Paraglaciecola sp. L3A3: one gene and its partner. The protein of the gene in region 1 interacts with the protein of each later gene in a pairwise test. Links are inferred from orthologs where the notes say so. Each region holds a gene or a part of one and is shown on either strand. Other genes may lie near its edges. The genes, in order: ndk and ung.

Region 1 (7,865 bases):
ATTTAGCTGTGCAACAAAGAGTTAAAAAACTTAAAGGGCCTATTTTATGTCTTGTAGGTCCTCCAGGTGTAGGTAAAACTTCATTAGGACAATCTATTGCTAAAGCCACAGGACGTAAATATGTTCGTATGGCCTTAGGGGGGGTTAGAGACGAAGCTGAAATTCGTGGTCATAGACGCACATACATTGGTTCTATGCCAGGTAAAATGATTCAGAAAATGGCGAAAGTTGGTGTCAAGAATCCACTTTTCTTACTTGATGAAATAGACAAAATGTCTTCAGATATGCGTGGAGATCCGTCTTCTGCATTGTTAGAAGTTTTGGATCCTGAGCAGAATAGTACTTTTAGTGATCACTATCTCGAAGTGGATTACGATTTATCTGATGTAATGTTTGTGGCTACTTCTAACAGTATGGATATTCCAGGACCTTTATTAGATAGAATGGAAGTAATTCGTTTATCCGGTTATACAGAAGACGAAAAACTGAATATTGCCACTCGACACCTAATGGAAAAACAAATATCTCGTAACGGTCTAAAAGGTGGCGAGTTAATTATCGAAGAGAGTGCCGTTATTGGCATTATTCGTTATTACACTCGGGAAGCGGGTGTCCGTAACTTGGAAAGAGAAATTTCTAAAATTTGCCGTAAGGCTGTGAAAAATATCTTATTAGACAAGTCCGTAAAACAAGTTGTTGTGAATCAAGATAACTTGAAAGAATATTTAGGAGTACAGCGTTTCGACTATGGTAAAGCCGATAAAGAAAATCAAATTGGTCAAGTTACCGGTTTAGCTTGGACTCAAGTCGGCGGTGAATTACTGACTATTGAAACCACATCAGTGGTAGGTAAAGGTAAAACAACATTTACCGGTTCTCTTGGTAATGTTATGCAGGAATCTATACAAACGGCTATGACTGTTGTACGTAGTCGCGCTGAAAAGTTACGTATTAATACAGATTTTCATGAAAAAAGAGATATTCATGTGCATGTGCCTGAAGGTGCAACTCCAAAAGATGGCCCGAGTGCGGGTATTGCCATGTGTACAGCACTGATTTCTACATTGACGGGTAATCCTGTTAGATGTGAAGTGGCCATGACAGGTGAAATTACATTAAGAGGTGAAGTATTGCCAATTGGTGGATTAAAAGAAAAATTATTGGCTGCTCATCGTGGTGGAATTAAGACAGTAATCATTCCAAAAGACAACGAAAGAGACTTAGAAGAGATCCCTGACAACGTAAAACAGGACTTAAATATCCATCCTGTGCAATGGATTGACGAGGTCTTAGTCTTGGCTTTAGCTGAAAATCCGGAGAAATTTACTCCAGTTAAGACAAATAAGTCTAAAAAATAAGCATTTTAAGGTTTTTTTTTCTGATTTTTTTAGTTTTAGGGCTTCACTATGTAAAAAGATATGGTAGCCTTTGTTCCAGATTCGCTTAAGGCCTTGTCGCAAAAGGGATTGAGACGACTCATAAATGTTACATTTTTGTAAGTTGCTTGAATTTATGTTTCAAGCTTGATATAACAATCCGGCTTCGCATGTTGCGAGTCATTAGTATAATAAATAACACATGAAGGGGTTCATATTTTGAATAAGTCAGAACTTATTGATTCTATCGCTGCAAGTGCAGACATTTCTAAAGCTGCTGCTGGTCGTGCATTAGACGCACTAACAACTGCAGTTACTACAGCACTTAAAGATGGTGATCAAGTTGCGTTAGTTGGCTTCGGAACATTCTCCGTACGTGAACGTGCTGCTCGTAGTGGTCGTAATCCACAAACTGGTGAAACTATTCAAATTTCAGCAGCTAAAGTACCTTCTTTCAAAGCTGGTAAAGCATTGAAAGACGCTTGTAACTAAGTATTAGTCGAGTTTTTTTTAAAAGGCGATGATTTCATCGCCTTTTGTTTTTGTGAAACAAAAGTTTTTTTATACCGTTGAAAGATTTACCAGAATTCCTCATTCGCTAAACACTTTTTATTTGATAATAAACATTCTTAATAATATTACTTGTTTAGTATATAATCTCGCCCGTTTACGGCAGAGGTAACCTCTCAGCTTATCGAATAACCGCTCATTTGGAGTTTGGACTTAAGTATGTTGGAAAGAATTAGAGAAGGATCACAAGGCGTTTGGGCCATGGGGATCTTAGGATTAGTGATATTAAGTTTTATGTTTGCTGGTGTAGGTAGCTACATCAACTCTTCGGGGGCAACAGTTGCGGCGAATGTTAATGGCGAAGAAATCACTCTTGATGAACTTGAAAAAGCTTATCAAAACGAACGAGCTCGTATGGAACAGCAATACGGCGATGCCTTTGCAACTTTAACCAGCGATGCTGGTTATTTACAAAACTTTAGAAAAGGTATACTTGATCGCTTAATTGGTGAAAAGCTAATGGATCAAGCGGCTGATAATCTAGGTTTACGTGTGAGTGATGAGCAGATCAAAAAAGCTATCGTCAGTATGAATGAATTTCAAATTGACGGGAAATTTGATAATGACAGATATTTGGCGATTTTACGCCAAGCAGGATATCAGCCTAGTACGTTTAGAGATTATATGCGTGTTGATATGGTACGCAGACAACTTTCTCAATCTTTGATTGGTAGCGAATTTGCGTTGTTAAATGAAGCTCAGTTTGCGCATATGATACAACAACAAACTCGTGACTTACGATATGTGACTGTACCTGCAAGTAAGTTTAATGACAAAGTTGAAGTTTCTGAAGAGCAAATATCGACATATTATCAGGCTAATATTAGTCAGTTCGATACTGAAGAAAAAGTCAGCCTAGCTTATGTTGAGTTAACGCTTGAAGATCTGATGTCTGATGTAGTGGTCACTGAACAAGAATTATCTGACTATTATCAACAGAATATTAATGACTACCGTACATCTGAAGAACGCCAGGCATCGCATATTTTATTTGAAAGTAGCGAAGATGATGACTCTGTACTTGCATTAGCTGAATCAGTTTTGGCTAAAGTGGAAGATGGTGGTGACTTTGCTGAATTGGCTAAAGAATATTCTTCTGATACTTTCAGTGCTGAAAACGGTGGTGATTTAGGTTGGTTCGGTAAAGGCATTATGGATCCGGCTTTTGAAGAAGCTGCCTTTGAACTAAATGCTGCTGGGGATGTGAGTTCTGTAGTTAAGAGTTCTTTTGGTTATCACATTATTAAGTTAACTGATGTTAAGCCTGAGGAAGTAACTGCATTTGAAGATGTAAAAGATGAAGTAACGACTAAAGTCAAAACCAGTAAAGCGGAAGAAGAGTTTTATGCACTTCAGTTACGTATTGCTGAAGTGGCTTTCGAAATGCCTGATTCTTTAGAAGAAGTAGCAGCGGTTGCCAACAAGTCTATTCAGACCACTGATTTATTTACTCGTGTTGCCCCTCCACAAGTTGTGGCTAATCCTAAAGTGGTAGCCAGTGCTTTCAGTGATGAGTTAATCGCTGAAGGTGTCAACAGTGAAGTACTTGAGTTAGGGACTAACCACATTATGGTCGTTAGAGTCGCATCTCATGAAGAAGAGAGAACCAAAGCCCTTGATGAAGTTAACCAGCAAATAAAGTCAACCCTTTTGGCTGAAGGGGCTCAGCAAGCTGCTCGAGATTGGATTTTAGATGTTAAAACTCAACTGGCTAATAATGAAGATATTACCGCTAAGCTCGATTCTATGGAGTTAAGTTGGGAAGATAAAACTGCCGTAACTCGCAATGAAGCTGGTGTTTCTAGAAGTATAATAGAAGCGACTTTTAAACTAGCTGAAAACAAAACTGAAGTAGTGGATTTGATAACTGGCGATGTAAGTTTAGTACAATTAATGAAAGTGAATGAAGGTGAAGCTGCCGATAGTATGCAAATAACAAGCATACAGACTCAACTTGCTTCACTTAAAACACAAAACCTATATTCAGCTGTGATCGAATCATTACGAGCTGAAGCGGATATCGAAATATTACAATAAGAAGTAATAGAAATTTGCACAATAAAAAAGAGCGTTATCGCTCTTTTTTATTGTCAGAAGATTATGCTCATTTGACGATATTTATCTTTGAGTTATCCACAGCACAACCGTATAGAACACTGCAATAACGGTCGAAAATGCCAATATGTAGATATACCCCTGTTTACCTTGACCTAGAGTATAGCCTTGTAATTTTAGATACGCAGTCCAAATTAAACATAAAGCTAGCGGAAATAAAAACAACATTCTTAGCACAAAACGCCTCGTGTATTTCTTTGGTTTGTTAATAAATAAAGTCTAACAGAAAAATATAGGCTTTGTATTGGTGAAGTAGTTCTTAGCAGATCAAGAATATGACCTGACTAACGCATTTCTAACATGGTGTTCACCGTTCTCGGTAATTTTGCCATAATCCTCGGTTTTATTAGTCTTTTGCCTATTTATTGCATATAATCCGCGCGAAATTTTTAATGACTCATTTGTCGATGGGTTAACTTAGTATTTATAATTGGAGTTAAAAAGATGGCTTTAGAACGCACTTTTTCTATCATTAAGCCTGATGCCGTTGCTAAAAACGTTATCGGTGCTATTTATAATCGTTTTGAATCTGCAGGTTTAAAAATTGTTGCTTCTAAAATGGTGCATTTAAGTAAAGAAAAAGCTGAAGGTTTTTATGCTGAACACAGTGAACGTCCATTTTTCGGTGCGTTAGTTTCTTTTATGACTTCTGGCCCTGTAATGGTTCAAGTGTTAGAAGGCGAAAATGCAGTATTAAAAAATCGTGAAATCATGGGAGCAACTAACCCAGCAGAAGCACTAGCCGGCACATTACGTGCAGACTATGCTGAATCAATTGATGAAAACGCTTGTCACGGTTCTGATGCTCCAGCATCAGCTGCACGTGAAATAGCATATTTCTTTTCTGATGAAGAAATTTGCCCACGCACACGCTAAGTAAAGCAGTACAATAAGTAAAAGGGAGCTTCGGCTCCCTTTTGTGTTATCAGCTATTTGAATTATTTACCAAGATAACTCTGCATTGACCCACTAATCGGTTAAAATGAATACAGTGTTTTCTGACCATTGAGGTTTATTGTGACGTCCAAAGAAGTATCGCCCAAAACTGCAAAAATAAATTTACTTGATTTTAATCGTGCAGGTCTACGTGCCTATTTTAGTGAAATAGGTGAGAAGCCATTTAGAGCAGACCAAGTCATGAAGTGGATTTATCAGCAAGGCATTTCTGATTTCGAACAAATGACAAATCTTAATAAAGTGCTTAGAGCTAAACTCATCGCTAACTGCGAAGTGAAAGCGCCAGAAATTGCTTACCAACAAAATGCGACTGATGGCACCATTAAGTTTGCTTTGCGCTTAGAAGGTGGTCAAGAGGTAGAAACTGTTTGGATCCCTGATGGAGACAGAGCCACCCTATGTGTCTCCTCTCAAGTGGGCTGCGCACTTGAATGCACTTTTTGTTCCACTGCGCAACAAGGGTTCAATCGCAATCTAAAAGTGTCAGAAATTATTGGCCAAGTTTGGCGAGTGGCGGTGACTATTGGTTTAAATAACGATACTGCTAGAAGACCGATTACGAATGTCGTCATGATGGGCATGGGTGAACCTTTACTCAATGTCAAAAATGTCGTTCCTGCTATGGATTTGATGATGGATGACTTAGCTTTTGGTTTATCGAAACGTCGCGTAACCCTTAGTACTTCTGGAGTGGTACCCGCTCTTGATAAATTAGCTGATCAAATAGATGTCGCCTTAGCCATTTCGTTACATGCTCCTGATAATGAACTGCGTAATGAATTAGTTCCGGTTAATAAAAAATATCCAATTGAAATGTTTTTGGCCAGTGTTCGTGGTTATTTGGCTAAGTCTAATGCCAACTCAGGCAAAGTCACAGTTGAGTATGTGATGTTAAATGGTGTGAATGACAGTACAGACCAAGCTCACCAGCTAGCGAAAGTACTATCAGGCACACCCTGTAAAATCAACCTGATCCCATTTAATCCTTACCCGGGGTCACCGTATACCTGTTCTAGCAATTCACGTATTGACCGTTTTGCTAAAGTCTTGATGGAATATGGTTTAGTGGTAGTGGTTCGTCGTACTCGTGGAGATGATATTGATGCTGCTTGTGGTCAATTAGTAGGCGATGTGGTGGATAGAACAAAAAGAATCATGAAAAAAAGGCTGAAAGGGGAAAATATCTCAGTAAAAATGGCACAATAGATTTTTTTATGAGACAGCTACTTTTTATGTTAAGAATAAATTGCACGTTATTATTTATCGGTATGCTATTTGTTGGTTGCGCAGGACAAAATGGTTTGTACTCTGTCTCAGATGATTTTGATCAAAATAAAGCTGCACAAAATAGAATTTCTTTAGGTTTAACTTATCTTAGAAATGGTAATTATAGCCAAGCCAAATTTAACTTAGACAAAGCATTAGAGTTTGCTCCTAGATCTGCAGATGTGAATTATGCGATGGCCTATTACTACCAAAGAGTAGAGGAAATTGACAAGGCTGAAAACGCTTATCAATTTGCTATGGACTTAGAGCCAAAAAATGCCGATATCATCAATAGTTATGGGGCATTTTTGTGCGAAAATGGTAACTACCCCAAAGCGAAAGAGTATTTTTTAAAAGCGGTGAATACTAGTAATTATATTTCTAGTGCTGAAACCTACGAAAATTTGGCAATTTGTAGCCGTAGTTTAGGTTATCCTGAAGATGCAATTGGTTATTTACGCAGCGCCGTTAACCATCAACCTGGTAGAAGTAATAGCTTATATCTTCTGGTAGAAGCGCTGATTGATACACAGCAATGGCAAGAAGCCCGTGATGTATTAAGACGCTACGAACGAATAGCTCAAGTTAGTCCCGAAAGTTTGTTAATGGCGATTAAAATTGAAAAAGGCAGTAACAATTACGCTGCTGCGAAAGACTATACCGATATGTTGGTTAAGGTGTATCCAACACATCCAGAGGTGATAGCCTTATTAAAAGCAAAAGATCCTGTGGCTATGCAACCTAAAAAAGTGCAGAAAGTTTTAAAAATACAAAAGCCAACTAGTGATAAGCCTTTGCCATTGGTCGACACTGTTTCAGCAGCAAAGCAAGAAAGTGTTACGAATAAAGCTGATGTTGTGATTGCAGAAAACACACAGTCCAATATAGAATCTGAGAACAAACTACAAGCTAGCTATCATATTGTTGCCAAAGGAGAAAATTTGTACCGAATTTCTCTTATGTATAATATAAAAATGCAACGTTTGGTAGAATGGAATAATTTATCCAAGGCCTCTGCTATATACAATGGCATGAAATTAAGCCTTGTATCCCCTAATTCTGACGAGTAATGTAATAATATGAGCGAAGAACAAGTACCAGACAAAGAAGTAGTCATTATTGGGCCCGGTGAGATTTTAAGAAAGGCGAGAGAGGCGGTTAATTTAACCCCAGATGATATCGCCTTAAAAATTCGTTTAAAAAAGACATTAATCGAAGAGCTTGAACAAGACAATTATGACATTAATATTTCGCTAACTTTTATTAAAGGTTACCTGAAGCTTTATGCTAAACAGGTTAATGTACCTGAAGCAGAAATTGTTGCTGCATTTGAAGCTTTAAATACTCAGAAAAAAGAGCCTGCAAAACTACAAAGTTTCTCTCGTCGCTTTAACCATCAAGCTAACGATGACAAATTAATGTTAGTCACTTATTTAATTGTGGCTGCCGTGATTGCTCTAGCTGTGGTTTGGTGGTTCCAACAAAGTGAAACTGAAATAAGTCTGTTTTCTGAAAATACTGTAACAATTGAGCAGGAAACCGATAACGTATCTTTAAAACCTTATTCTCAATCCAGCTCAA
Region 2 (8,024 bases), 3.1 Mb from region 1 along the record:
AATAACGTAGCCATTGCTCAAGGTTCTTCAGAACGTTCTATTTCGACAGTGATCGCGGCTAATAAAGCGAAAAAAGCAGTGCGAGTAGTACATCAAAACTTTTTCTCAAGCTTACATTCAATCGATGCATTTTTAGTAGGTTGTGGCACAGTAGGGCAGGAGTTCTTAGGGCAAGTGGCTCGTCAACAAGCGTCTTTGTTAGAACGTAATATCAAGTTGAATGTGTATGGTATCGCCAATAGTAAAAAATTATTGTTAGACACCAAAGGCATTGATCTTAATGCTGATTGGGCAAATGCATTACAAAACAGCGATAAAGCGTTGTCAGTTGATACATTACAAGATTTTGCTCACGCGAATAGTTTAGTCAACCCAGTTCTAATCGATTGTACAAGTAGCTCGGCTATTGCTGATCAGTATCCACATATGATGGAAAGTGGTTTCCATGTGGTTACGCCAAATAAAAAGGCCAATACTGCCAGCACTGAGTTTTACCAATTGTTGCGTGACACAGTACAAAAAACCAATCGCCAATTTTTATATGAAACCACTGTGGGTGCAGGCTTACCTGTTATCGAAAACCTGCAGAAGTTATTTTATGCTGGTGATGAGCTAATCAAATTTGAAGGCATTTTATCTGGCTCTTTATCTTTTGTATTCGGCAAATTAGACGAAGGTTTAAGTTTATCTGAAGCCACTAACATAGCTAAAAAGAATGGTTTTACTGAACCAGACCCTCGAGATGATTTAAGTGGTATGGATGTCGCCAGAAAACTATTAATCATGGCTCGTGAAGCTGGATTAACGTTAGAATTAGAAGATATTCAAATCGAGCCTGTATTACCTGAGTTTTTTGATGCGAGTGGCTCTATTGACGACTTTATGGCTAAATTGCCAGAAATCGATAGCCATTACGCAGACAAAATTAGTGCAGCCAAACAAGAAGGCAAAGTGCTGAGATATGTTGGTTCAATTAATCAAGGTAAGTGCGTGGTAAATATTCAAGCTGTGAACGAATCTCATCCTTTGTTTATGGTTAAAGAAGGTGAAAATGCTTTAGCTATTCACAGTCATTATTACCAACCTATTCCATACGTAATACGTGGTTATGGTGCGGGTGCTGCGGTAACTGCTGCTGGTGTGTTTGCTGATGTGATGCGAACTATGCCATGGAAACAGTCGTAATCATCTTGAAACGTAACCATGTTGGAAAGTAAGTAAGATAAAATGTCAGAATCAAATATGCAGAACAAAACAATAACAGCCTATGCGCCAGCCTCTATTGGTAATGTCAGTTTAGGTTTTGATTTATTAGGTGCGGCCCTGAAACCGATTGACGGAAGTTTATTGGGTGATGAAGTTGATTTAACCATAGCAGAGCAGTTTAGTCTTGAAGTGGCTGGCCGTTTTGCCGACAAATTGCCACCTGATCCTGATAGTAATATTGTCACTCGTTGTTATCAGCATTTTGTTAAAGTATTAGAGCAAAAAGGTTATGCCAAAGAAGATATCCCAGCATTAAAAATGACCTTGCATAAACATTTACCTATAGGTAGTGGTTTAGGTTCTAGTGCTAGTTCAATTGTTGCGGCATTACATGGTCTTAATCAGTTTTATGCAGAATATTTTGGCAAAACGCCTTTTACTGATAATGAACTGTTATTAGTTATGGGTGAGCTGGAAGGGCAAATTAGCGGCAGTGTGCATTATGATAATGTTGCCCCTTGTTTCTTAGGTGGTTTAACCTTGATGGCTGAATATAAAGAACAAGTTGCCTTACAATTGCCTATCTTTAAAAATTGGTATTGGGTGTCTTGTTATTCTGGCATTAGTGTTTCAACTGCCGCAGCACGAGAAATTTTACCAAAACAGGTATCAATGGCTGATACAATTCAATTTGGACGCCAGCTAGCAGTATTCACTGATGCCTTATATCGCCAAGACGAAGAGCTTGCTGCAGCCATGATGCAAGACGTTATCGCCGAACCATACCGTAAATCATTGTTACCCAAGTTCGATGAATCGAGAGCGTTTTCTGAACAAAATGGTGCATTAGCATTTGGTATTTCTGGTTCTGGCCCCACAGTGTTTGCTGTGTGTGATAATTTACAAAATGCAGAAAAAATTAATCAATGGCTAACTGACAATTATATTCAAAATGACACAGGTTTTAGTCATGTCTGTCAGTTAGATTTAGACGGTGCCGTTACGCACCAATCTTAAGGTTGTGTTGAAGTAGTTGTACTATGCTTCTGTGCAATAATTTAACGTAATTAAAGTGCGTTGAAAATAGAAATTAAAAGGTAATAAAAATTGGAACTCGTAAATTTAAAAGACGCATCAGAAGTAGTGACATTCGCCCAAGCCGTTAAGCAAGGTTTAGGCAAGAATCAGGGGTTGTTTTTCCCAACTACACTACCTAAGTTTGATGATATGGACGCACTTTTGGCTATGCCTTTTGTTGAGCGTAGTGTTGAAATCTTAAGTTCTCTTATTGGTGATGAACTTTCAAAAGAGCGGATCGCAGGCATAGTTGAGCGTGCTTTTGCATTTCCAGCACCTTTAGCAAAAGTAACCGACAATATTTATAGTTTAGAATTATTTCATGGTCCAACATTAGCATTTAAAGATTTTGGCGGTCGTTTTATGGCCCAATGTCTAACTGAAATTTCTAACGGTGAACCTATTACCATTTTGACAGCCACTTCGGGTGATACAGGTGCTGCGGTAGCTCATGCTTTCCACGGCATTGAAAATATCAATGTGGTTATTTTATTCCCTAAAGGGAAAATTAGTCAGCTACAAGAAAAATTATTCACCACTTTGGGCGATAATATTCATACGGTAGCCATTGATGGTGACTTTGATGATTGCCAACAGTTAGTTAAAACAGCTTTTGATGATGTTGATGTGCGAGAAGGTTTACACCTTAACTCAGCTAACTCAATTAATATTAGCCGTCTAGCTGCACAAGTTTGTTATTACTTTGAAGCTGTATCGCAACTGACTGCCGAAGAGCGTAAAGAAATTGTGATCTCTGTACCTAGTGGTAACTTTGGTAATCTGACTGCCGGCTTAATTGCTAAAGTGATGGGTTTACCAATTAAACATTTTGTTGCTGCAACGAATATGAATGACACTGTTCCTCGTTATTTGAAAACGGGTGAATGGGAGCCAAAAGACACAGTGGCAACTTTGTCCAATGCTATGGATGTTAGTAATCCAAATAACTGGCCACGTATCGAAGCTATTATCGAACAAGGTTATGTAGACAAGTCTGAGATTTCTGGCGATACGGTTGACGAAGAATATACCCAAGTGTCTATGCGTCAATTAGCGCAATTAGGTTATATCAGTGAGCCCCATGCTGCGATTGCATATAAAGCACTAGTTAGAAAACTAGAAGAAGGGCAAACAGGTATATTCCTTGGTACAGCTCACCCTGCTAAATTCAGAGAAACAGTTGAAAATGTGTTAGGCCAACCTATTAGCCTTCCACAACCATTAGCTGAATGTGCAGGTAAAGAAGGTTTGGATGTTGAATTAGCCAATGACTACCAAGCATTAAAAACGCATATGTTTAACTTGTTAGGCTAAATACTAATAAGTGGATACTTGGTCGGATATATTAGCTGCGGAAAAACGGCAGGCTTATTTTCAGCAAATTACAGAGTTTGTTGATAATAAAAGACGTGCTGGCACTGCAGTATATCCTCCTCAACAAGATGTTTTTAATGCCTTTGATTTGACTCAGTTAGCCGATGTAAAAGTGGTAATACTGGGTCAAGACCCCTACCACGGGCCTAATCAGGCCCATGGTTTATGTTTTTCTGTTTTACCAGGAGTTAAACCTCCCCCATCTCTTGCAAATATCTATAAAGAACTGGCCAATGATATTGATGATTTCTCTATTCCCGAACATGGATTTTTACAAAATTGGGCAGAACAAGGTGTTTTGCTGTTAAATACCGTTTTGACTGTAGAACAAGGAAAAGCCCATTCTCATGCAAAAATCGGTTGGGAAACTTTTACAGATAAGGTCATGCAACAACTAAATGAGCACTGCCAGGGTGTGGTCTTTTTACTTTGGGGTAGCCATGCGCAAAAAAAAGGTGCTGGTATAGATCAAACAAAGCACCATGTTTTAAATGCTCCACATCCCTCGCCATTATCTGCTTACCGAGGTTTTTTTGGTTGCCAACATTTTTTCAAAACCAATCAAATTTTACTCGAACAGGGTAAATCGCCAATTAACTGGCAAGTATAAAATCCTTCATTGTTAATTTCTGAAAATACTTAAATTACATTGAAACAATTACTTAGCTGTGGTTTTCTAAGCCTAAGTAGTTGCATATTATAAATGGGTAAAGAAATGAGAGCAGATTTTGTCAGAGCAATAACAATCATTTGGTTGAGTTTGCTGGCATTGAGTATCACTTGGCCAGGTATGTTGTGGTTTGCAGTTATTTTAGTACCACTTACTGCAGTGGGCTTTTATGATATGTATCAAACGAAACATGCACTATGGCGAACGTTTCCTTTAATTGGTCGTGGACGCTGGGTGATGGAGTTTTTACGTCCCTTTTTGCGTCAGTATTTTTTCGAATCAGAAACTGATGGAGTACCTATTAACCGGATGAACCGTTCGGTGATTTATCAAAGGGCTAAAGGTCAGCAAGATACCATTCCCTATGGCACCAAAGTGGATACTCAAAGGGTAGGCTATGAATGGATTGGCCACTCTATGGCGGCTATTCATCTAGATGAAAATGCTATCGAACCTAGAGTGAAAATTGGTGGCCAAGCTTGTAAGCAACCCTATGAGGCGAGTATTTTTAATGTCTCAGCTATGAGTTTCGGTTCGTTAAGTGCGAATGCAATTTTAGCCTTGAATAAAGGCGCTAAACTCGGTGGTTTTTATCATAATACTGGAGAGGGCAGCGTCAGCCCTTATCACCTGCAACATGGCGGAGATCTCGTTTGGCAAATTGGTACAGGCTATTTTGGTTGTCGTGATGTGCGGGGCAAATTCAGTGCAGAAAGGTTTACCGAAACTGCTACTAAATTTAATATCAAGATGATTGAAATTAAATTAAGCCAAGGTGCTAAACCTGGGCACGGTGGCATTTTACCAGCAGATAAAAACACCTTAGAGATCGCGCAAATTCGTCATGTTGAACCCGCTACTAGAGTGGATTCCCCGCCAGCACATAGTGTATTTAAAACGCCGCTAGAGATGATGGATTTTATTCAACAATTACGAGATTTATCTGGTGGAAAACCTATAGGTTTCAAATTGGCAGTCGGCCGAAAAAGTGAATTTATTGCTCTTTGTAAAGCCATGGTTGAAACCAATATTAAACCCGATTTTATCACAGTAGATGGGGGCGAAGGTGGCACAGGCGCAGCACCCTTAGAATATTCTAATTCGGTTGGTATGCCACTAAGAGAAGCCATAGTGTTTATTACTGACGTGCTTACTGGTTTTAATTTACGTAAGGAAATCAAAGTGATCGCCAGTGGTAAAGTGTTCACTGGTTTTGACATAGTTAAGAATTTATCTTTAGGTGCCGATCTATGTAATAGTGCTAGAGGTATGATGGTCGCGTTAGGTTGTGTGCAGTCTTTGGTGTGCAATACCAATGAATGTCCAACAGGTATTGCCACGCAAGACCCCATATTAGCCGCTGGCTTAGTGGTTAACGATAAAGCGACTCGGATTGCTCGATATCAAAAAGAAACAGTACGGGCCACTATGGACTTGGTTGCCTCTGCTGGTTTGCGAGATCCCAATCAAATCACGCGTTCACATATATATCGTAGAGTCAGCGAAACTAAAATTAAGCGTTTGGATCAAATTTACATAGGTTTAGTGCAAGGTAGTTTATTAGGCGACGATTATCCAGAGCGATTTGCCCATGAAATGAAAGAATCTTCATCTAAGTGTTTTATGCCCACCAATTTTGTGGTGCAATGTTACAGTGGTTTAGAAGAAGTAACCGAAAGCTGAAGTTGGTAATGTTATAAAAACTAAAACGCCCTGAATATCAGGGCTTTTTTGTAGCGATTGATTAGATAACCTGAATACTGGATAAGCCGAACCTCTCGATAACGCTCTTTTTGTGCCTAGCGGCGTTGGGCTGCCTAGCCGCGATGGAGGAGAGTCTAGCAATTACACGTTATTACGTACGACAATCCGCCTTGCTATACACCAAAATTTCGTCACCGAGTTAGCATCCAGGTGAGGTGATTTGGCTGGATATTATTAAGCCATTGAATTTTAATGAAAAATCCAGATTAGACGATACTTCTTATCCAGAACTCAGGTTAGATAAATTCTAATTGATCTTCCGGTGACATACCTAGCTCACGTAATTCTTGCCTAAGTCTGTGTCTGTCATGGATGGCTTCGATTTCTCTCCACTTGCGTTTGCTGGTTTTAGATTTTGAGTTACGGGTTTCTGAATCTATAGTTGACAATAATTCGGACTTATTCATGATGAACTCCAGTATTATTTTTTAGCGCAGCGTTAACATATTATTGAAATCTTTAGGTTTTCATCTAAAGACGGTTTAAATATGTACCATAAGAGGCTTAAAAATAGAACAAGTATTTGAATTATTTATTAATAAAATGTGAACTTAATGTGACACTTGCTGAAGGTTTGAAATGATTGATTTAGGGTTTCGAGAGAAAATCATAATATAACAGCATAAAAAAACGGCGACATTCATAAGAATAACGCCGTATTGATTGACAAGCTAAACTGTTAAAGCAACATCTTTACGAATCTCGAATCTCGAATCTCGAATCTCGAATCTCGAATCTCGAATCTCGAATCTCGAATCTCGAATCTTAGCTATTCGCTTTTCTAAATTTAGCGATAAGTTGATTAGTTGATGCATCAAAGTTTAGTTCTGCATCTGTGTTAACTAGCTTGTTTAATACTTGGTTGCCTAATTCTTTACCAAGCTCTACACCCCATTGATCAAATGAGTTCACACCCCAAATAGCACCTTGCACAAACACTTTATGTTCATATAAAGCAATCAAAGAACCAAGGGTTTTTGGATCAAGCTTATCGAACAAGAAGGTATTGCTAGGTTTGTTGCCTGGCATAGTTTTGTGTGTGGCTAATGATTCTAGCTCATCATCGCTTAGGCCTTTTGAGGCTAAGTCAGCTTTACACTCGTCAAAGGTTTTACCTTGCATTAAGGCTTGAGTTTGACCAAAACAATTAGAGGCTAACATGGCATGATGCGTATCATCTTGATTAGGCACATTTAAAGGCAACATAAAATCAGCAGGAATTAATACTGTACCTTGGTGAATTAGTTGGTGGAATGAATGTTGGCCGTTCGTGCCTTCACTACCCCAAATAACTGGGCCTGTTTCGTAGTCTGTGACTGTTTTATCGCCAGAGACACGCTTACCATTACTTTCCATGTCTAACTGTTGTACGTAGGCTGGAAAGCCGCGTAGATAATGATAATAAGGTAGCAACACATGACTTTGTGCGCCAAAGAAGTTGATATACCAAACACCTAGACTAGCTAAAATCATAGGTAAGTTCTGTTCAGCAGGGGCTTTTTGAAAATGTTCATCCATTTCAAACGCACCTTGTAACAAAGCACGGTAGTTGTCATAACCAATAGTAAGGGCGACAGGTAAACCAATCGCAGACCAAAGAGAATAACGACCGCCAACCCAATCCCACATAGGAAAAATATTGTCTTCAGCCATACCAAATTCGGTTGCGGCTTTGATATTTGAAGAAACAGCAATAAAGTGTTTCGCTATGTCTTCTTGTTTACCACCGGCTTTTAAGAACCAAGCTTTAGCGGTTAAGGTATTTTGTAATGTTTCTTGGGTGCTAAAAGATTTAGACGACATCACCACTAAGGTTTCTTCGTGATCAACAGACGCTAAAACATCTTGGATATGACAGCCATCGACGTTGGCTACATAGTGCACTTTTACACCTTTAAACCAATAAGGTTTAAGGGCTTCAGACATAATTTTA

The links.
Region 2: the proteins of ndk (region 1) and ung interact in binary tests that used the Escherichia coli proteins (3 or more experiments, as listed by UniProt). The link is inferred for Paraglaciecola sp. L3A3 from one-to-one orthologs.

What each region holds. Positions count from the first base shown.
Region 1 is NZ_CP047023.1:1,512,737-1,520,601, forward strand. What follows is about bases 3,428-6,221. They hold ndk (nucleoside-diphosphate kinase), read left to right. Parts: upstream 3,428-4,505; coding sequence 4,506-4,937; downstream 4,938-6,221. Other genes in these bases: GQR87_RS06290 (SurA N-terminal domain-containing protein), read left to right, coding at 3,428-3,983; GQR87_RS06300 (bifunctional tRNA (adenosine(37)-C2)-methyltransferase TrmG/ribosomal RNA large subunit methyltransferase RlmN), read left to right, coding at 5,079-6,221. In the rest of the region: lon (endopeptidase La), read left to right, coding at 1-1,358; GQR87_RS06285 (HU family DNA-binding protein), read left to right, coding at 1,596-1,868; more of GQR87_RS06290, read left to right, coding at 2,106-3,427; more of GQR87_RS06300, read left to right, coding at 6,222-6,224; type IV pilus biogenesis/stability protein PilW, read left to right, coding at 6,251-7,354; GQR87_RS06310 (RodZ domain-containing protein), read left to right, coding at 7,364-7,865. UniProt on the Escherichia coli protein: Major role in the synthesis of nucleoside triphosphates other than ATP. The ATP gamma phosphate is transferred to the NDP beta phosphate via a ping-pong mechanism, using a phosphorylated active-site intermediate.
Region 2 is NZ_CP047023.1:4,570,120-4,578,143, reverse strand. What follows is about bases 2,485-5,437. They hold ung (uracil-DNA glycosylase), read left to right. Parts: upstream 2,485-3,607; coding sequence 3,608-4,267; downstream 4,268-5,437. Other genes in these bases: GQR87_RS18835 (FMN-binding glutamate synthase family protein), read left to right, coding at 4,373-5,437; thrC (threonine synthase), read left to right, coding at 2,485-3,597. Outside these bases: thrA (bifunctional aspartate kinase/homoserine dehydrogenase I), read left to right, coding at 1-1,185; thrB (homoserine kinase), read left to right, coding at 1,228-2,223; more of thrC, read left to right, coding at 2,314-2,484; more of GQR87_RS18835, read left to right, coding at 5,438-6,010; GQR87_RS18830 (DUF3545 family protein), read right to left, coding at 6,328-6,498; pgi (glucose-6-phosphate isomerase), read right to left, coding at 6,857-8,024. UniProt on the Escherichia coli protein: Excises uracil residues from the DNA which can arise as a result of misincorporation of dUMP residues by DNA polymerase or due to deamination of cytosine.